3 regions of the Pseudomonas sp. H3_A02 genome follow, and region 2 is predicted to be linked to each of the others. Evidence: predicted binding sites of a transcription regulator. Region 2 holds the regulator's gene; each other region holds the start of a gene.
The links. Region 2 encodes FliA, which starts transcription of late flagellar genes. Its sites were predicted from a motif close to CTAAAGTTTNNNNNNNNNNNGCCGNTAA; they were not measured.

Region 1 (6,158 bases), 2.6 Mb from region 2:
GGAGCCGACGCTGGGCCTCGGCGCGCCCACCGACCAGGTGTTTCTACTCCAGGAAGCCAACCGCCCGGAAGCGTCCATGCCGGCCTTCGAGGACGAGCACGGCACCTACATCATGAATGCCAAGGACCTGCGGGCCGTGCAACACGTCGAGCGCCTGGCGCGCATGGGTGTGCATTCGCTGAAGATCGAAGGCCGGACCAAGTCGCACTTTTATTGCGCACGCACCACCCAGGTGTATCGCCGGGCCATCGATGACGCGGTGGCCGGTCGGGCATTCGATCGCAGCCTGATGACCGACCTGGAGTCCCTGGCCCAGCGCGGCTACACCGAAGGTTTTCTAAGGCGCCATGTGCATGATGAATATCAGAACTACCAGACCGGCAGCTCGGTCTCGGAGCGCCAGCAGTTCGTCGGCGAACTGACCGGCGAACGGCGCGAACGCCTGGCCGAAGTGCGGGTGAAGAACCGCTTCGGCCTGGGCGATCACATGGAACTGATGACCCCCAAGGGCAACTTCCACTTCGACCTGCACCAGTTGCAGGACATCAAAGGCCAGGGCATCGATGTGGCACCGGGGGATGGGCATGTGGTCTACGTGCCGATCCCGGATGCGGTGGATTTGCGGTTTGGGTTGTTGATGCGGGATGTGCGCGAACCTTAGCTCTGACACTGATCCGATCATGCAGGCACCGCCAAACAACTGTGGGAGCGAGCTTGCTCGCGATGGCGCCGGATCAGCTAATACTCATTTGACTGACACACCGCCATCGCGAGCAAGCTCGCTCCCACAGGGTTTGGTTGTGTTTGTGCCTGTTGAGCCCGGCAGAAACTGCCGAAGGCTGCGATCCTCCGCTTCCGATAGGGCCTGGTAGCCCAGGCGAAAACATCTGGATCGAGAGCGAAAGATCGCAGCCTTCGGCAGCTCCTGCTGCGCCGGAATCAGATCCGGAACTGCCCCACCAGTTGACCCAGGCGCTGGCCCAGGTCGGCCAGGCTGCGGGAGGTCTGGGCGCCGAGTTGGGTTTCGTCGGCGACGCTGTCCACGGCCACGGCAATCTGATGCACGCTGCGGTTGATTTCCTCGGCCACCGCGGTCTGTTCTTCGGCGGCGCTGGCGATCTGGGCGTTCATCGAGTTGATGGTGCCGATCAACTGCGCCATGGTGTCGAGGGAGGCACCCGCCTCGTTGGCCCGTTCCGAGGTGCCATCACCGGCCTCGCTGGAACGGCGCATCGCTTCCACCGCCGCATGGGTGCCGGATTGCAGGCGGTCGATCATGCCCTGGATTTCCTGGGTGCTCTGCTGGGTCCGACTGGCCAGGGCCCGCACTTCATCGGCCACCACCGCGAACCCACGCCCCGCCTCGCCGGCACGCGCGGCCTCGATGGCGGCGTTGAGGGCCAGCAGGTTGGTCTGCTCGGCGATCGAACGAATCACCCCGAGCACACTGACAATCGAAGCCACGTCCTGCTGCAGGCTGTCCAGGGACACGCCACTGCTGCGGATATCGTTCACCAGCGCATGAATCTGCTGGATGCTGCCGGCCACCACGCGCTTGGCCGACTGGCCTTCTTCGTCGGTCTGCTGGGCCGCGACGGCGGCGCCCTGTGCACTGCGGGCGACTTCCTGGGCGGCCGAGGACATTTCGTTAATCGCCGTGGCGACCTGATCGGTTTCGTGGCGCTGACGCTCCATGGCCTGCTCGGAGCGCTGGGCCTGCTCGGAAACTTGGGTCACCAGGCCGGTCAGTTGCGACGTCATGTCGGTGATCTGCCGCACCAGGCCGTGGATCTTGTCGACGAAGCGGTTGAACGAACCGGCCAGTTGGCCGAGCTCGTCCTGGCTGGTGATGGTCAGCCGACGGGTCAGGTCACCCTCACCCGCGGCGATGTCGTCGAGGTTGTCCTTCATCAGGTGCAGGGGACGCAGGATCGTGTTGGCGAGCACCAGGCCTACCACCGCGATCACCAGCAACACCACCGCAGCGATCCCGACGATGCTCAAGATCACGCCTTGCAGGCGATCGTGGACCTTGGCTTCCACCAGCGCCACTTGGGCTTCGATGCCGTCCAGGTTGACCGAGCTACCGACCGCCAGATCCCACTTGGGCAAGTAGTCGGTGTAGCCGAGCTTGGGCACCAAGTCCTTGCTGCCGGGCAACGGCGAACTGTATTCCAGGTAATGCGTCCCGTCCTTGGCGACTTTCACCAGGTCACGGTTGACGTAGACACCGTTCGGGTCGCGGTTGTCCTTGAAACTCTTGCCCACGCCATCGGGGCTGTTGGCCTTGAACAGACGAATGGTCTCGGAATCGTAGCCGAAGAAATAACCGTCCTTGCCATAGCTGATATTCGACAGCAGCTTGATCGCCTGGGCGCGCGCCTCGTTATCGCCAGGCGCGGCGGCATCGTAGAGCGGCTTGATGGCGGTAAGGCCCACCGCCACGTAGTTCTGCAGCGTGGCCTTGGCCTCGCTGAGCAGGCGCTCGCGGGTCTCCTGGACTTCTTTACTCGCTTGCTCCTTCAAGATGAAGGCCGTGGTCAGGCTGATGATCACGGCGGACAGCAATACCGGCAGTATCGCAAGGGACAGGACTTTAGCCTTCAAGCTCAGGCGCATGCTGTTCACTCTTGTTGGTTTTATGGCGTGGTTAGCTGTATTAACGGCACCGCGCGGCAAAACTGTAGGACAAGGTGAACGGTCAGTTGGCAGAGTCGCTGAATTCAAGGGCCTCATCGCGAGCAAGCTCGCTCCCACAGGGCCCGGTGGCGTCCACAACACTTGTGTCCACACCGATCCCCTGTGGGAGCGAGCTTGCTCGCGATTGAGGCGACTCGGTCTCGAATTACAACACCATCGCCGCCACCCACCCAAACGCCAGCAGCGGCAGGTTGTAGTGGATGAAGGTCGGGACCACGGTGTCCCAGATGTGATGGTGCTGGCCGTCGATGTTCAGGCCGGAGGTCGGGCCCAGGGTCGAGTCCGAGGCGGGCGAGCCGGCGTCGCCCAGGGCGCCGGCGGTGCCGACGATGCAGACGATCGCCAGCGGGCTGAAACCCAGTTGCAGGCACAGCGGCACGAAAATCGTCGCCAGGATCGGCACCGTGGAAAACGACGAGCCAATGCCCATGGTCACCAACAGCCCCACCAGCAACATCAGGAGCGCGCCGATGCCCTTGTTGTGGCCGATCCACGCCGCCGAGGTTTCCACCAGGCTCTGGACTTCACCGGTAGCCTTCATCACTTCGGCAAAACCTGAGGCGGCGATCATGATGAAGCCGATCATCGCCATCATCTTCATGCCTTCGGTGAACAGATCGTCGGTCTCGCGCCAGCGCACTACCCCCGACAGCGAGAAAATCAGGAAACCGGCCAGGGCACCGATGATCATTGAATCGAGTAACAACTGAACAGCGAACGCCGCCGCAATCGCCAGCCCGGCCACCAGCAGGCTCAGGGGGTTGTAGCGCACGGTCACTTGCTCGGCCCGGGCAATTTTTTTCAAGTCATAAACGCGTTTCTTGCGATAGGTAAAAAACGACAGCGCCAAGCCAAACACCATGCCCAACGCCGGGATGCCCATGGCATGCGTGATATTGATGCCACTGATGTCGACGCCGCTGCGAGCGACATTGGCCAGCAGGATTTCATTGAGGAAGATGTTGCCGAAACCCACCGGCAGGAACATGTAGGGGGTGATCAGGCCGAAGGTCATGACGCAGGCGATCAAGCGACGGTCCAGTTGCAGCTTGGTCAGCACGTAGAGCAACGGCGGCACCAGCAGCGGGATGAAGGCGATGTGGATCGGCAGGATGTTTTGGGAAGCGACCGCGACCGTCCCCAGCAGGCCGATCAGCACCCACTTGACGCCCGTACCGCCAGCGGCATCCTGGCGATCCACCAGGGCCAGGGCTTTGTCCGCCAGGGCGTGGGCCATGCCGGACTTGGCAATCGCCACGGCGAAGGCACCGAGCAAAGCATAGGACAACGCCACCGTCGCACCGCCCCCCAGGCCGGCATTGAACGCCTTGAGCGTCGCCTCGATCCCCAGGCCGCCCGTCAGGCCACCCACCAGCGCGCCGATAATCAGCGCGATCACCACATGCACGCGGGACAGGCTGAGCACCAGCATGACGCCAACCGCGGCAATTACTGCATTTATCATCGTTACCTCAGAGCACAGCGATGGAAAGCCACCGGACAAAAAGGTCGCGACTTTGCAGCAAGCGGCGGCAAGCTGCAAGGGCCGTGGAGCGGGTTTTCAAGTCCTGCCCCCCCTGTATGGAGGGATTTGTGGGAGCAAAGCTTGCTCGCGATGACGTCGTCACCTACAACATCTGTGTTGGCCAAAAAAAATGCTATCGCGAGCAAGCTTTGCTCCCACAGGCTCGCCCACAGGGAGGCTGTGCCATGGAATGGCTGTCAGCGCTTGGGCAACTCGATCACGACCTTCAACCCACCCCACTCACTGTCGTCCAACGCCAGCAGGCCGCCCCAGGTGTCGACGATATCCCGCACGATGCCCAGGCCCAGGCCGTGTCCATCGGTCTGTTCATCCAGTCGCGTACCCCGACTGAACACCTGCTCGCGGCGGTCCGCGGGGATGCCCGGGCCGTCGTCCTCCACGGCCAGGCTGAAACCCTCGGCTGTCTCGGTCATGGTCAGGCGCACCTCGGCATCGGCCCATTTGCAGGCGTTGTCCAGCAGGTTGCCCAACAGCTCCAGCAAGTCTTCACGGTCCCAGGGCAGGTGCAGGCCTGGTGGCGCGACGTAGCTCAGGTGCAGGTGTTCGCCGTGGATCATGTTCAGCGTGGCCAGCAACCCTGGCAGTTCGGCGTCGCAGTCCAGGTGCGCACCGGGCAAGGCATCACCGGACAGGCGGGCGCGGTTGAGTTCACGGTTCAGGCGCTGGCGGACCTGCTCCAGTTGGTCGAGCAACAGTTTGCGCAGCTCGGGGTTCGGGTCGAGCTTCTCGTTCGACGCCAGGCTTTGCAGCACCGCCAGCGGGGTTTTCAAGGCATGGCCGAGGTTGCCCAAGGCATTGCGCGAGCGCTTGAGGCTGTCTTCGGTGTGGGCCAGCAGATGGTTGATCTGCGTCACCAGCGGTTCCAGCTCCCGTGGCACCTGTTCGTCGAGTTGCGAACGCTGTCCGCGCTGCAACTGAGCGATCTGCTCCCGGGCCCGGTCCAGCGGACGCAAGGCACGGCGCACGGTGATGCGTTGCAGCAACAGAATCAGCAACAGCCCCGCTAACCCGAGCCCGAGGCCGATCTGTTGCATCCGGCGGAAGCTGTCACGCACCGGTGTGTAGTCTTGGGCCACGCTGATGGAAATCGCCTGGCCCAGCCGCCGATAGTCGGTGCGCAGCACCAGCAGCTTCTGGCCCTCGGGCCCCAGTTGCAGGTTGCTGTGCAGGCCCGGGTGGTCGAGCCGGGGCAATTCCTGGTCCCACAGGGAGCGGGAGCGCCAGTGCACGTCGGCAAAATCGATGCGGAAATAGTGCCCGGAAAACGGCCGCTGATAGGCCGGCGACAGGCGGCGCTCATCCAATTGCAAGCCCTGCGGGCCACGCACCAGGGCCACCAGCAGGTTCTCGCTGTCGTTACGCAGCCCGGCTTCCAGGTAACGCTGCAGGCCCAGCTCGAACAACCACAGACTGGTCTGCGCCAGGACCAGGCCGACCACCACCATCACACCGATCAGGCCCAGGCTCAGGCGCCGCTGGATGGATCTCACTGCGCCTGCCCGCCGAACAGGTAACCCTGGCCGCGACGGGTTTCGATCACGCTGCGTCCCAGCTTGCGCCGCAGGTGATTGACGTGGACTTCCAGCACGTTGGAATCGCGCTCGGTCTCACCGTCGTACAGGTGTTCGGCGAGATGGCTTTTGGAAAGGATCTGCTCGGGATGCAGCATGAAATAGCGCAACAGGCGGAACTCGGCAGCCGTGAGCTGGATGTCGGTGCCGTCGCGGACCACGCATTGGCGACTCTCATCCAAGTGCAACCCGGCGGCCTTGAGCGTCGGCTGGTTGACCTGGCCATGGGAGCGGCGCAGCAGCGCCTGGATCCGCAAGTGCAGCTCTTCAGGATGAAAGGGTTTGGTCAGGTAGTCGTCGGCCCCGGCCTTGAGGCCCTCGATGCGCTCGGCCCAGGACCC
Region 2 (6,158 bases):
CGATCGACATGATCGGCCTGGAAGTCGGCTATCGCCTGATTCCCTTGGTCGACCGCAATCAGGGTGGGCAGTTGCTGGCGCGGATCAAGGGGGTGCGCAAGAAGCTCTCCCAGGACTTGGGCTTCCTGATGCCTACCGTGCATATCCGCGACAACCTCGACCTGGCGCCGAGCGCCTATCGCCTGACCTTGATGGGGGTGATCCTGGCCGAAGCCGAGATCTATCCCGACCGCGAATTGGCGATCAACCCCGGCCAGGTCTACGGCAGCCTCAGCGGCATCACCGCCAAGGATCCGGCTTTCGGCCTGGAAGCGGTGTGGATCGAAATCAGCCAGCGGGCCCAGGCCCAGTCCCTCGGTTATACCGTGGTGGACGCCAGTACCGTGGTGGCGACCCACTTGAACCAGATCCTGTACAAGCACTCCAGTGAGCTGATTGGCCACGAAGAAGTCCAGCAACTCCTGCAAGTACTGGCCAAAGGCTCGCCGAAGCTGGCCGAAGAGCTGGTGCCAGGCGTGGTTTCCTTGTCGCAGTTGCTCAAGGTGCTGCAGGCGCTGCTGGCCGAACAAGTGCCCGTGCGCGACATACGCAGTATCGCCGAGGCCATCGCCAACAACGCCGCCAAGAGTCAAGATACCGCCGCCTTGGTGGCTGCGGTTCGGGTCGGCGTGTCCCGCGCAATCGTCCAAAGCATTGTAGGCACTGAGTCTGAGCTGCCTGTGATCACCTTGGAGCCAAGGTTGGAACAGATATTGCTCAATAGTCTGCAGAAGGCAGGACAAGGCTCGGAAGAGGGTGTCCTGCTGGAGCCAAGCATGGCCGAGAAGCTGCAGCGTTCGCTGATCGAAGCAGCCCAGCGGCAAGAGATGCAAGGCCAACCGGTGATCCTGCTGGTGGCCGGTCCGATTCGCGCGATGCTCTCGCGATTCGGGCGCCTCGCGGTCCCGGGGCTGCATGTGCTGGCGTACCAGGAAATACCGGACAACAAGCAAGTGACCATCGTTGCGACAGTAGGGCCCAACGGCTGAGGTAGTGGTTTATGCAAGTGAAGCGTTTTTTCGCCGCCGACATGCGTCAGGCCATGAAACTGGTTCGTGACGAGCTGGGCGCTGAAGCAGCCATCATTGGCAACCGTCGTATCGCCGGCGGTGTCGAGCTGACGGCGGCCCTGGATTACAAACTGTCTGCGCTGGCCCCGCGGGTTCCGAACATGGAGCTCGAAGATGAGCTGCGCAAGACCCAATCGCGCATCGCCAGCGCCCAGGCCGAACTGAGCCTGCGCAGCAGCGAAGGCGAGGGTGCCGCGGGCACCAATCGTCAATTGTTCGCCGGTCAGCCGCTGACCGCCGGCCTGCCCTTGACCGCCGCCGAACCGCTAATGGAGCAGGCCCAGGCCGAACCGCGTCGTCCGGAACCGGCTCCCGCCGCGCCTGTCCGCGGGGTCGATCCGCGCGCCCTGGACTCAATGCGCTTTGAACTCAACAGCCTGCGCGAGCTGATGGAAGTCCAGCTCGGCTCCCTGGCCTGGAACCAGCTGCAAGGCAGCCGTCCGGCCCAGGCCAACCTGTGGCGTCGCCTGCAACGCATCGGCCTGTCCGGCCCGTTGTCCCGGGACCTGCTGGCGCTGATCAATGGTATCGAAGAACCGCGCCAGGCTTGGCGCATGTTGCTGGCGCACCTGGCGCGGATGATCTCCACGCCGGAAGTCGAGCCACTGGAAGAGGGCGGAGTGATTGCCATGGTCGGTCCTGCCGGCATGGGCAAGACCACCACCCTGGCCAAGCTCGCCGCCCGTTATGTACTCAAGTACGGCGCCCAGAGCATCGCCCTGGTGAGCATGGACAGTTTCCGCATCGGTGCCCAGGAACAACTCAAGACCCTGGGCCGGATCCTCAATGTGTCGGTGACCCATGTGGATCCGGGCCAATCCCTGGCCCAGGCGCTGGAGCCTTTGCTGCGCAAACGCGTTGTGCTGATCGATACCGCGGGCCTGCAAGCCAGCGATCCAGCCCTGCGCATGCAGCTCGAAAGCCTGGCCGGACGCGGTATCAAGTCAAAAAATTATCTCGTGTTGGCAACCACCAGCCAGAAACAGGTTCTAACCGCCGCATACCACAGCTACAAACGCTGCGGACTGGCCGGCTGCATCCTGACTAAGCTGGACGAAACGGCAAGCCTGGGCGAGGTGTTGAGCCTGGCGATCGGTCATGAACTGCCGGTGGCCTACCTGACCGATGGGCCGCGGATCCCGGATGATTTGCATCTGCCGCGCCGTCATCAACTGGTCAGTCGTGCCGTGAGTGTGCAAATGCAGGAAGAACCCAGCGAAGAAGCCATGGCTGACATGTTCGCTGACATCTACCACAGCCCGAGCAAGCAGGTCGGCTGAGGTAATCATGAATATTTTTTGTACCTACATCGATGGTCTGCCATGCATTGTTCCTTATGCGAACGCGCAGCCAGTAATGTGGCCTCCGTCTAAGAAGACAAGGTAAAGAACGAACATGGGCAGCATGCATCCCGTACAGGTGATCGCGGTGACCGGCGGCAAAGGTGGCGTCGGGAAGACTAACGTGTCAGTGAACTTGTCCCTGGCTCTTGCAGAGCTTGGCCGACGGGTCATGCTGCTGGACGCCGACCTGGGCCTGGCGAACGTCGACGTGCTGCTGGGGCTTACCCCCAAACGCACCCTGGCGGACGTGATCGAAGGCCGCTGCGAACTGCGCGACGTGCTGTTGCAGGGGCCAGGCGGGATTCGTATCGTGCCGGCTGCCTCCGGCACCCAGAGCATGGTTCACCTGACCCCAGCCCAACACGCGGGCCTGATCCAGGCTTTCAGCGACATCGGCGACAACCTCGATGTGCTGGTGATCGATACCGCGGCTGGCATTGGCGACTCGGTCGTCAGTTTCGTGCGCGCCGCCCAGGAAGTGCTGCTGGTGGTCTGCGACGAACCGACGTCCATCACCGACGCCTACGCCCTGATCAAACTGCTGAACCGCGACTATGGCATGAACCGCTTCCGCGTCCTGGCCAACATGGCCCAGAGCCCGCAGGAAGGACGCAACCTGTTCGCCAAGTTGACCAAGGTCACCGATCGCTTCCTGGACGTCGCCCTGCAATACGTCGGCGCGGTGCCTTACGACGAAAGCGTGCGCAAGGCCGTCCAGAAGCAACGTGCCGTCTATGAAGCCTTTCCACGTTCCAAATGCGCGCTGGCGTTCAAGGCGATCGCCCAGAAGGTCGATACCTGGCCATTGCCGGCCAATCCTCGCGGGCATCTGGAGTTTTTCGTCGAACGTCTTGTGCAACAAACAGCAGGGCCCGTGCTATGACAGCCAGCGGTTACAACCATCTCTACAAAAAATCGGCACGGGACGCCCAATACGAATTGATCGAGCGTTATGCGCCACTGGTCAAGCGTATCGCCTACCACTTGCTGGCGCGGTTGCCGGCCAGTGTCCAGGTCGAGGACTTGATCCAGGCCGGCATGATCGGCCTGCTTGAAGTGTCGAACAAATACGACGCCAGCAAAGGCGCCAGTTTCGAGACCTATGCCGGTATTCGCATTCGCGGGGCGATGCTCGATGAAGTCCGCAAGGGCGATTGGGCGCCGCGTTCGGTGCACCGCAATACCCGCATGGTCAGTGACGCGATTCGGGCAATTGAAGCGAAAACCGGGCGTGACGCTAAAGATCACGAAGTTGCTGCCGAACTCCAGTTAAGTCTCGATGATTATTACGGGATTTTGAACGATACCTTGGGCAGCCGCCTGTTCAGTTTCGACGACCTGCTGCAGGACGGCGAACACGAAGGGCTGCACGAGGATGGCGCGAGTGCTCACATGGAGCCATCGCGTGACCTGGAAGATGAACGTTTCCAGAGCGCGCTGGCGGATGCGATTGCCAATTTGCCGGAGCGTGAGCGACTGGTCTTGGCGCTGTACTACGACGAAGAGCTGAACCTCAAGGAAATCGGTGAGGTCCTGGGGGTCAGCGAATCGCGGGTCAGCCAGTTACACAGCCAGTGCGCGGCCCGTTTGCGGGGGCGTTTGGGGGAGTGGCGAGCGCGTTGACAGGCAGTGTGGGGACACTGCGACGAGGCTGGCCTGGCAGGTACTGCGCCAGTCTCCATCCGTTGTGCTCCGGACCGTTGTCGAGTGTTGTGCCGGATTGATTGAAATGGCGCGTCCAGGTGCTGGGCGCGTTTAAGACTGCTTGGAGGTCGAATTGGACAAGAACATGAAAATCCTCATCGTTGATGACTTCTCAACGATGCGGCGGATCATAAAAAACCTGTTGCGTGACCTTGGGTTCACCAACACGGTCGAGGCGGATGATGGCGTCACAGCCATTCCGGTCCTCAACAGCGGGAGCATCGACTTTCTGGTGACTGACTGGAACATGCCCGGCATGACCGGTATCGACTTGTTGCGCCATGTGCGCGCCGACGAAAAGCTCAAGCATCTTCCGGTGCTGATGGTCACTGCCGAAGCCAAGCGCGAGCAGATCATCGAAGCGGCCCAGGCCGGTGTAAACGGCTATGTGGTCAAACCCTTCACGGCCCAGGCGTTGAAAGAGAAGATCGAAAAAATCTTCGAACGCATCGGTTAACGGCGCCACGGGGGAGCTATGGACAACGAATCTTCAATGGGCGATTTCGAATCGACCCTGAAAAAACATGCCCGCGAACTGGTCGACAGCCTTGAAAAAGGTCGCTTTGGCGATGCGGTTCAAATGATCCATGAGCTCAACCAGACCCGTGACCGCGGTCTGTATCAGGAAGTGGGCAAGCTCACGCGTGAACTGCACAGCGCGATTGTCAATTTCCAGATCGACCCGCACATGCCGCAGGCCGAGGAAGTCTCGCAGATCACCGACGCCACCGAGCGCCTGGGGTATGTGGTCAAGCTGACCGAGGCCGCGGCGAACCGCACCATGGACCTGGTGGAAAGCGCAACGCCGCTGGTCAACGGCCTGAGTGAAGAAGCCCAGGCCTTGAGCACCGACTGGGGCCGGTTCATGCGTCGCGAAGTCGGTGCTGAAGAGTTTCGGGAGCTGGCCCGTCGGGTCGACGGTTTCCTGACGCGCAGCAGCACCGAGAACCGCGCCGTGGCAAGCAACCTCAACGACATTCTGCTGGCCCAGGACTATCAAGACCTGACCGGCCAGGTGATCAAGCGTGTGACCCAGTTGGTCACCGAAGTGGAAAGCAACCTGCTCAAACTGGTGTTGATGGCCAGCCAGGTCGACCGCTTTGCAGGCATCGAACACGACCGTGAAGCGATGCTTGCTGAAAAAGATCCACAAAAACATCTCTCTCAGGGTGAAGGTCCGCAAATTCATGCCGATAAAAGAGAAGACGTTATGTCCGGTCAGGACGATGTGGACGATTTGCTGTCCAGCCTTGGATTCTGAGTTTTAGCCCTGTTTTAGGAGCAGCCATTAATGAGCTTCGGCGCCGATGAAGAGATCCTTCAGGATTTCCTGGTTGAGGCCGGCGAGATTCTAGAGCAACTGTCCGAACAGCTGGTCGAGCTGGAAAGCCGACCTGATGATGCGGATCTGCTCAATGCAATTTTTCGCGGTTTCCACACTGTAAAAGGAGGCGCCGGCTTCCTCCAGCTCAACGAGCTGGTGGAGTGCTGCCACATTGCCGAAAACGTGTTCGATATCCTGCGCAAGGGTGAGCGCCGCGTGGATTCGGAACTGATGGACGTGGTGCTCGAAGCGCTGGATGCGGTCAACAGCATGTTCAGTGAAGTGCGTGAGCGCTCGCCGATCACGGCTGCCACCCCCGAGCTGCTTGCCGCGCTATCGCGCCTGGCCGAGCCGCAATCGGCTGACGAAGCGGCGCCGATTGTCGAGGCGGTGGTTGAAGAGCCGGTCGCCGAAGAATCGGGCGACATCACCGATAACGAATTCGAACAGCTGCTGGACTCCCTGAATACCGTCAAGGCCCAGGCCGAGGCACCAGCCGCTCCGGCTGCACCTGCTGCGCAAGCCGCCGGTGGGGCGGCCAGCGATGAAATCACCGACGCCGAGTTCGAGTCGCTGCTCGACCAGCTTCACGGCAAGGGCCAGTTCGCGCCGGATGCGGTCGTTCCGCCGGCGGCCCCGGCCGCCCCGAAAGCGGCGGGCGACAGCTCGGACATCACC
Region 3 (6,158 bases), 1.6 Mb from region 2:
TGACAGGGACAGGTCAGAACTGGTAACTCACCGTCGCCGCCACATTGCGCTCTTCACCCATGTAGCAATAGCTCAGGCTGGCGCACGAGGCGACGTAGGTTTCGTTCGTCAGGTTGTTCGCGTTCAGGCGCACGTCCACGCCCTTCAAGCCGACCTTGCCCAGGTCATACCCCACCGAAGCATCGAACAACGTGTAGGAGGGCACTTTCATGGAGTTCTCCGCATCGGCCCAACTGTAGCCGACATAACGCACGCCGCCGCCCAGGCGCAGGCCGTCGAGGGCGCCGCTGTCGAACTTGTAGTCAGCCCAGACCGAGGCCATGTGGCGTGGGGCCTGGGTCGGTGAGTTGCCCTTGTTTTCGATGATGTCGGTGGGCGTGCTGAGAGTGCTGACCATCGATTTCGAATATTCGATGTCGGTGAAGGTGTAGCTGCCCAGCACTTTGAATTGTTCGGTCAACTGCAGGTGGGCTTCCAGTTCCAAGCCTTGGGAGCGCACGGCACCGACGGCGCGGTAGAAGTTTTCCTGGGGCAGCTTGGTCGCCAGGTTTTCCTGGTCGATGCGGAACAGCGAGGCGGTGTACAAATCATCCGTGCCCGGTGGCTGGTACTTCAGGCCCAGCTCCCATTGCTTGCCATCGGTAGGCGGCAGCGGGTTGCCGGCGCTGTCGGCATAGGAGTTCGGGTTGAACGACTCGGAGTAGCTGATGTACGGCGCCAGCCCGTTATCGAACAGGTACAGCGCGCCGGCACGGCCGGTGAGCTTGGTGCGTTTGTCGTTGATCTCGGTGCCTTGCGGGCGACCGAATTCGGCGATGCGGTTTTCATCCGAGGTTTGCACCCAGTCCTGGCGCAGGCCGAGGGAGAAACGCCACTTGTCCATTTCGATCAGGTCTTGCAGGTAGACGCCGGTCTGCTCCAGGCGTCGCAGGTAGCTTGTGTCATAGCGACCAGTGATAGCCGAGTTGCCATAGACCGGGTCGAAGGCGTTGATCGGCGCCAGGCTGCCGCTGGTCCAGTCGACCACGGTTTTGCGCCGCTGGTAGTCGGCGCCCATCAGGACGGTGTGCTTGGTCGCGCCGGTGAAGAATTCGGCTTGCAGCATGTTGTCGACGATGAAGGAATGGAGCTTTTCCTCGGCGCCGGTGTAGTAGCGGTTCAGCTCGTTGCTGGTGGGTGTGGTCCAGTCATAGGCATAGACCTGATCGTTGCTGACCTTGGAGTCCAGGTAACGGAAGTTCTGCCGGGCGGTGAAGACGTCGTTGAAACGGTGTTCGAACTGGTAGCCGAACGACTGCTGGTCGCGTTCATAACCGTCGACGCCAGGCTCGCCTTCGAAAAAGTGCTCGGAAATTCGTCGGCCGTTGCGCTGGTGCAAGGTGCCGGCGGCCGGCATGCCGCCGTGGTAGCCGCCGTCGGGGTCATGCTGCAGGTAGGCCTGGAGCGTCAGCGAGGTGTCTTCGCTGAGGTCGATGTTCACCGTGGGCGCGAGGGCGAAGCGCTTTTCCTTGTTGTGGTCGAACTGGGTGTCGGAGCTGTCCGCCAGGCCGATCAGGCGATAGGTGATGCGTTTGTCGTCATCCACCGGGCCGCTGAAGTCGAAGCCCATGCCGCGTTGGCCTTGGGTACCGACCGTGGCCTGGATCTGATGATAGGCCTCGTACAGCGGCTTCTTGCTGGTTAGCGCCACCAGGCCGCCGGGCGAGCTGCGACCGTAGAGCACCGAGGACGGGCCCTTGAGGATATCGACCCGCTCCAGGAAATACGGATCGACCTGCATGGAGCTGTAGGTGCCGCTGTCGCCCATGGACTTGAGGCCGTCGAGGTAGATGTTATCCACCGAGCCGTCGTTGAAACCGCGCATCGCCACGTAGTCGTAGCGGTGGGTGGCGCCGTAGGGGTTGGTCAGCACGCCGGGGGTGTAGCGCATGGCCTGGGACACGGTCTGCGCGCCCTGGTCGTCCATTTGTTCGCGGGTCACCACCGACACGCTCTGGGAGGTTTCGCGCAGGGCGGTACTGGTCTTGGTGGCGACCTGGCTGTGGGTGGCGTTGTAGCCTTCCATGCTGCCCAAGGCGTTACCCAGGGCGAAGCCCTTGATGTCGGTGGTCGGTAATTCCAGCGTGCTGCCAGCGGTCTCGGTGTGCAGCACGTAGCTGCTGCCATCCTGGCTGACGGCGACCATTCCCGACCCGCTGAGCAACTGGTTCAGGGCCTGGTCGGGCGAATACTCACCCTTGAGCCCCGGGGACTGGACGCCGCCGGTTTGCGCCGGCGTGCTGGCCAGGGTGATCCCGGCCTGGCGGGCGAACTGGTTCAGCACATCGCTCAATGGACCGGGGGGGATGTTGTAGCTCTGCCGGCTGGCGGTCACGACGTTTTGCGCGGCCACCGCGAGCATCGGCGCGACGCTGACCCCCAGCGCCGTGGAGAACAGCGCGGCATGAATCGCCTGGCGTAACAGGCCTGGTTGCGAAGAGAAGCCGAAGGGGTTCTTGAGAAGTACGCGCTCAGTCATTGTAGGTTCCGTTGGAGTCGCTGAAGGCAGATAAGGGTTGCTTACTGTCCTAGCCGGACGCCGGCCTGAAACCCGCCAAAAAAAATCAAGCCAGGCGTTCCACCGTGATCCACCAACGGGTTCGATAGCGCAGCTGGACCGGGAGCGTGCGGGGCAGGACGGCGAGCAATTTGTCGGTGTCCTCCAAGCGGAACACCCCCGACAAGCGCAGGTCGGCAATCGACGCCGCGCAGTGCAGATAGCCCGGGCGGTAGCGGCCTACTTCATTGAGGAAATCTTCCAGGCGCATGTTGCGGGTGACGATCAAGCCGTCGGCCCAGGCGCCTGCGTCCATGTCCAGGGGCGGCGCCAGGGTCGCTGTCGATGAGCTGACCAGGTAGCTTTGCCCGGCCTCGACCTGGATGGGCGAGCCATCGCTGTTGGGGTGCGAACGGATGACGACTCGGCCGCTGGTGACGCTCAAGCGCGTGCAGTCGCTGTGCTGGCGCACGACGAAGCGCCCCTCCAGCCCCTCGAACAGACCATGCCTGCTTTTCACCAGCAGCGGCCGCCCCGGGTCGCGGCCACAGGTGACCATGATTTCGCCGCGGGCCAGGGTAATCAGGCGCTGCCGGGGACTGAAGTCCAAGTCGGCCGCGCTGTGGGTATTGAGCTCGAGCCGCGTGCCGTCCGGCAACTGGAACCCCCGACGTTCACCGGTGGCGGTGGCGAAATCGGCATTCCACGCCTGCCAGCCCAGGTCCTTGCCCAGCCATGCCGCGCCGCCCACCACGGCAACGCCCGAGAGCAACTTCAGGGCCTGGCGACGACTGAGGCGCTGGGCACTGTTTTCCAGGGTGTCCAGGGCGATGTGGGCACCGGGCACGGCCCGCAGGTTCGAGGTCAATTCGCTGTGCAGCGATTGCACCCGTTGCCAGGCCAGTTCGTGTTCAGGGTGGGCGGCGCGCCAGGTGTCGCACTGTTGGCGCAGTGTGGGGTGGGTGGTGTGGTTGCGCAGGCGCAGCAGCCAGTTGATCGCCTGCCTGACCACCTGTTGCGACGGGCCGTTGCGGCGGCTCTGCAAGTGTTCCACCGACTCAACTTTCATAGCGCAATACATAGCAGTGATACAACGCATCGGCGACGTAGCGCTCCACCGAGCGCAACGAGATGCCCATCTGCTCGGCAATCTGCTTGTACGTCAGGCCTTCGCACTGGGCTAACAGAAAGGCCCGGCGCACTTTCGGCTTGAGGCCTTCGAGCATTCTGGCAATGGCTTCGAGCAGTTCGAGGATCAACGCCTGGGCTTCGGCCCCCGGGGTTTCGGCTTCTGGCAGGTGAGCTATGGTTTGGAGGTAGGCGTGTTCGATTTCCGCTCGCCGCCAATGGTCGATCACCAGGCCTTGGGCAATGGTGCGCAAAAAGGCGCGTGGGGCCCGAAGCTCCAGGCGTTCGCTACGCTGCAACAGGCGCATGAAGGTGTCCTGGGCCAGGTCCGCCGCATCAGCGGCATTGCCCAGCCGGGTGCGCAGCCACGTATTGAGCCAGCCGTGATGCTGGCTGTAGAGCGCCTGTACTGCAAACTCGGGAGATGACATGGACGCGACGGCCTGGATGTTACAAATGATAATAGGTCGCATTGTCATCATCACCCGGGGAATTTGCAACCACCGTTCACCGCCCACTGAAGGTTCCCGCGCCCGTACTTCTACCCCCTGTCGGCCAATTCCCTGTAACCCCTCATTTTTTCCAAGCCCTTGCCGACAGAGTGATAAGCGTGCACCAAACTGGAGCATGGCAAAAAGCCTGCTCCTGTTTTTACATGAAAATATTGCAACTGGAATGCAACCCCACTCTTTGCATAAGAAGCCCATCGATGAATCTAAAGTTCAGCCACAAAATCCTTCTGGCCGCCTCTGGTGTAGTGGTCCTGGCTTTTGCCCTGTTCACGCTCTACAACGATTATTTACAGCGCAACACCATTGGCAGCAGCCTTGAGTCGTCCATCGAGCAATCCGGCGACCTGACGGCCAGCAGCATCCAGAACTGGATGAGTGGGCGGATACTGGTGTTGGAAAACCTGGCGCAAAACATCGCGCATCAGGGTGCAGCTGCCGATCTGCCGGGGCTGGTCGATCAGCCGGCGCTGACGTCGAACTTCCAGTTCACTTATGTGGGCCAGGCCAACGGTGTCTTCACCCAACGCCCTGACGCCAAAATGCCTGACGGCTACGACCCGCGTCAGCGCCCCTGGTACAAACAGGCGGTGACCGCCGATAAAACCATGCTGACTCCGCCTTACCTCGCGGCGGTGGGTGGCCTGGTGGTGACCGTTGCCCTGCCGGTGAAGCACAACGGCGAACTGCTCGGCGTGGTGGGCGGCGACCTGAGCCTGGAAACCCTGGTGAAAATCATCAACTCCGTGGACTTCGGTGGTATCGGCCATGCGTTTCTGGTCAGCGGCGACGGTCAGGTGATCGTCAGCCCGGATAAAGACCACGTGATGAAGAACCTCAAGGACATCTACCCCGGCACCCCGGTGCGCATTGGCAAGGGGATCCAGGAGGTTGAGCTGAACGGGCAGGATCGTATTCTTTCGTTCACCCCGGTTACCGGCCTGCCGAACGCCGAGTGGTACATCGGTCTGTCGATCGACAAGGCAAAAGCCTACGCGCCGCTGAGCCAGTTCCGTACGTCTGCGCTGATTGCGATGTTCGTCGCGGTGGCGGCCATTGCCTTGCTGCTGAGCATGCTGATCCAGGTGTTGATGCGTCCATTGACCACCATGGGCCGCGCCATGCAGGACATCGCCCAGGGCGAAGGTGACCTGACCCGGCGCCTGGTCGTACAGGGCAAGGACGAATTCGCCGTGTTGGGCGGTTCGTTCAACCAGTTCGTAGAGCGGATTCACGCGTCGATCTCGGAAGTGTCTTCCGCCACCCGCCAAGTGCATGACCTGTCGCAGCGGGTGATGACCTCGTCCAACGCTTCGCTCGTCGGCTCAGATGAACAAAGCGCCCGCACCAACAGTGTGGCCGCGGCCATCAATCAGTTGGGCGCCGCGACCCAGGAAATCGCTCGTAATGCCGCCGATGCCTCGCAACAGGCCAGCGGTGCCAGCGAACAGGCCGATGACGGTCGCCAGGTGGTGGAAAAAACCATCCAGGCCATGACCGAGTTGTCGCAGAAGATCAGCCTCTCGTGCACCCAGATCGAAACCCTGAACGCCAGCACCGACAACATCGGCCATATCCTGGACGTGATCAAAGGCATCTCCCAGCAAACCAACTTGCTGGCCCTGAACGCGGCCATCGAAGCGGCCCGTGCCGGTGAAGCCGGCCGCGGGTTTGCGGTGGTGGCCGATGAAGTGCGCAACCTGGCGCACCGCACCCAGGAGTCGGCGGAAGAAATCCACAAGATGATCACCTCGCTGCAAGTCGGCTCCCGTGAAGCGGTGACCACGATGAACGCCAGCCAGACCTCCAGCGAAGAAAGCGTGGAAGTGGCCAACCAGGCCGGCCTGCGCCTGGTCAGCGTGACGCAGCGCATCGGTGAGATCGACGGCATGAACCAGTCGGTGGCCGCGGCGACCGAAGAACAGACCGCCGTGGTCGAAACCCTCAACATGGACGTCAGCCACATCAACCTGCTGAACCAGCAA

Region 1: the regulator FliA is predicted to act here: its motif matches at 2,660-2,687, upstream of AB4N80_RS14945 (methyl-accepting chemotaxis protein).
Region 3: the regulator FliA is predicted to act here: its motif matches at 4,182-4,209, upstream of AB4N80_RS04185 (methyl-accepting chemotaxis protein).

What each region holds. Positions count from the first base shown of each region.
Region 1 is NZ_CP162807.1:3,379,607-3,385,764, reverse strand. It holds gene trhP (prephenate-dependent tRNA uridine(34) hydroxylase TrhP) at 1-661, shown strand, start outside; gene AB4N80_RS14945 (methyl-accepting chemotaxis protein) at 940-2,619, opposite strand; gene AB4N80_RS14940 (Na+/H+ antiporter family protein) at 2,846-4,162, opposite strand; gene AB4N80_RS14935 (sensor histidine kinase) at 4,423-5,736, opposite strand; gene AB4N80_RS14930 (response regulator transcription factor) at 5,733-6,158, opposite strand, start outside.
Region 2 is NZ_CP162807.1:5,970,000-5,976,157, reverse strand. It holds gene flhA (flagellar biosynthesis protein FlhA) at 1-1,028, shown strand, start outside; gene flhF (flagellar biosynthesis protein FlhF) at 1,040-2,389, shown strand; gene fleN (flagellar synthesis regulator FleN) at 2,505-3,335, shown strand; gene fliA (RNA polymerase sigma factor FliA) at 3,332-4,075, shown strand; gene AB4N80_RS26200 (chemotaxis response regulator CheY) at 4,242-4,613, shown strand; gene AB4N80_RS26195 (protein phosphatase CheZ) at 4,632-5,417, shown strand; gene AB4N80_RS26190 (chemotaxis protein CheA) at 5,448-6,158, shown strand, end outside.
Region 3 is NZ_CP162807.1:999,855-1,006,012, reverse strand. It holds gene AB4N80_RS04200 (TonB-dependent siderophore receptor) at 14-2,518, opposite strand; gene AB4N80_RS04195 (FecR domain-containing protein) at 2,604-3,605, opposite strand; gene AB4N80_RS04190 (sigma-70 family RNA polymerase sigma factor) at 3,595-4,095, opposite strand; gene AB4N80_RS04185 (methyl-accepting chemotaxis protein) at 4,374-6,158, shown strand, end outside.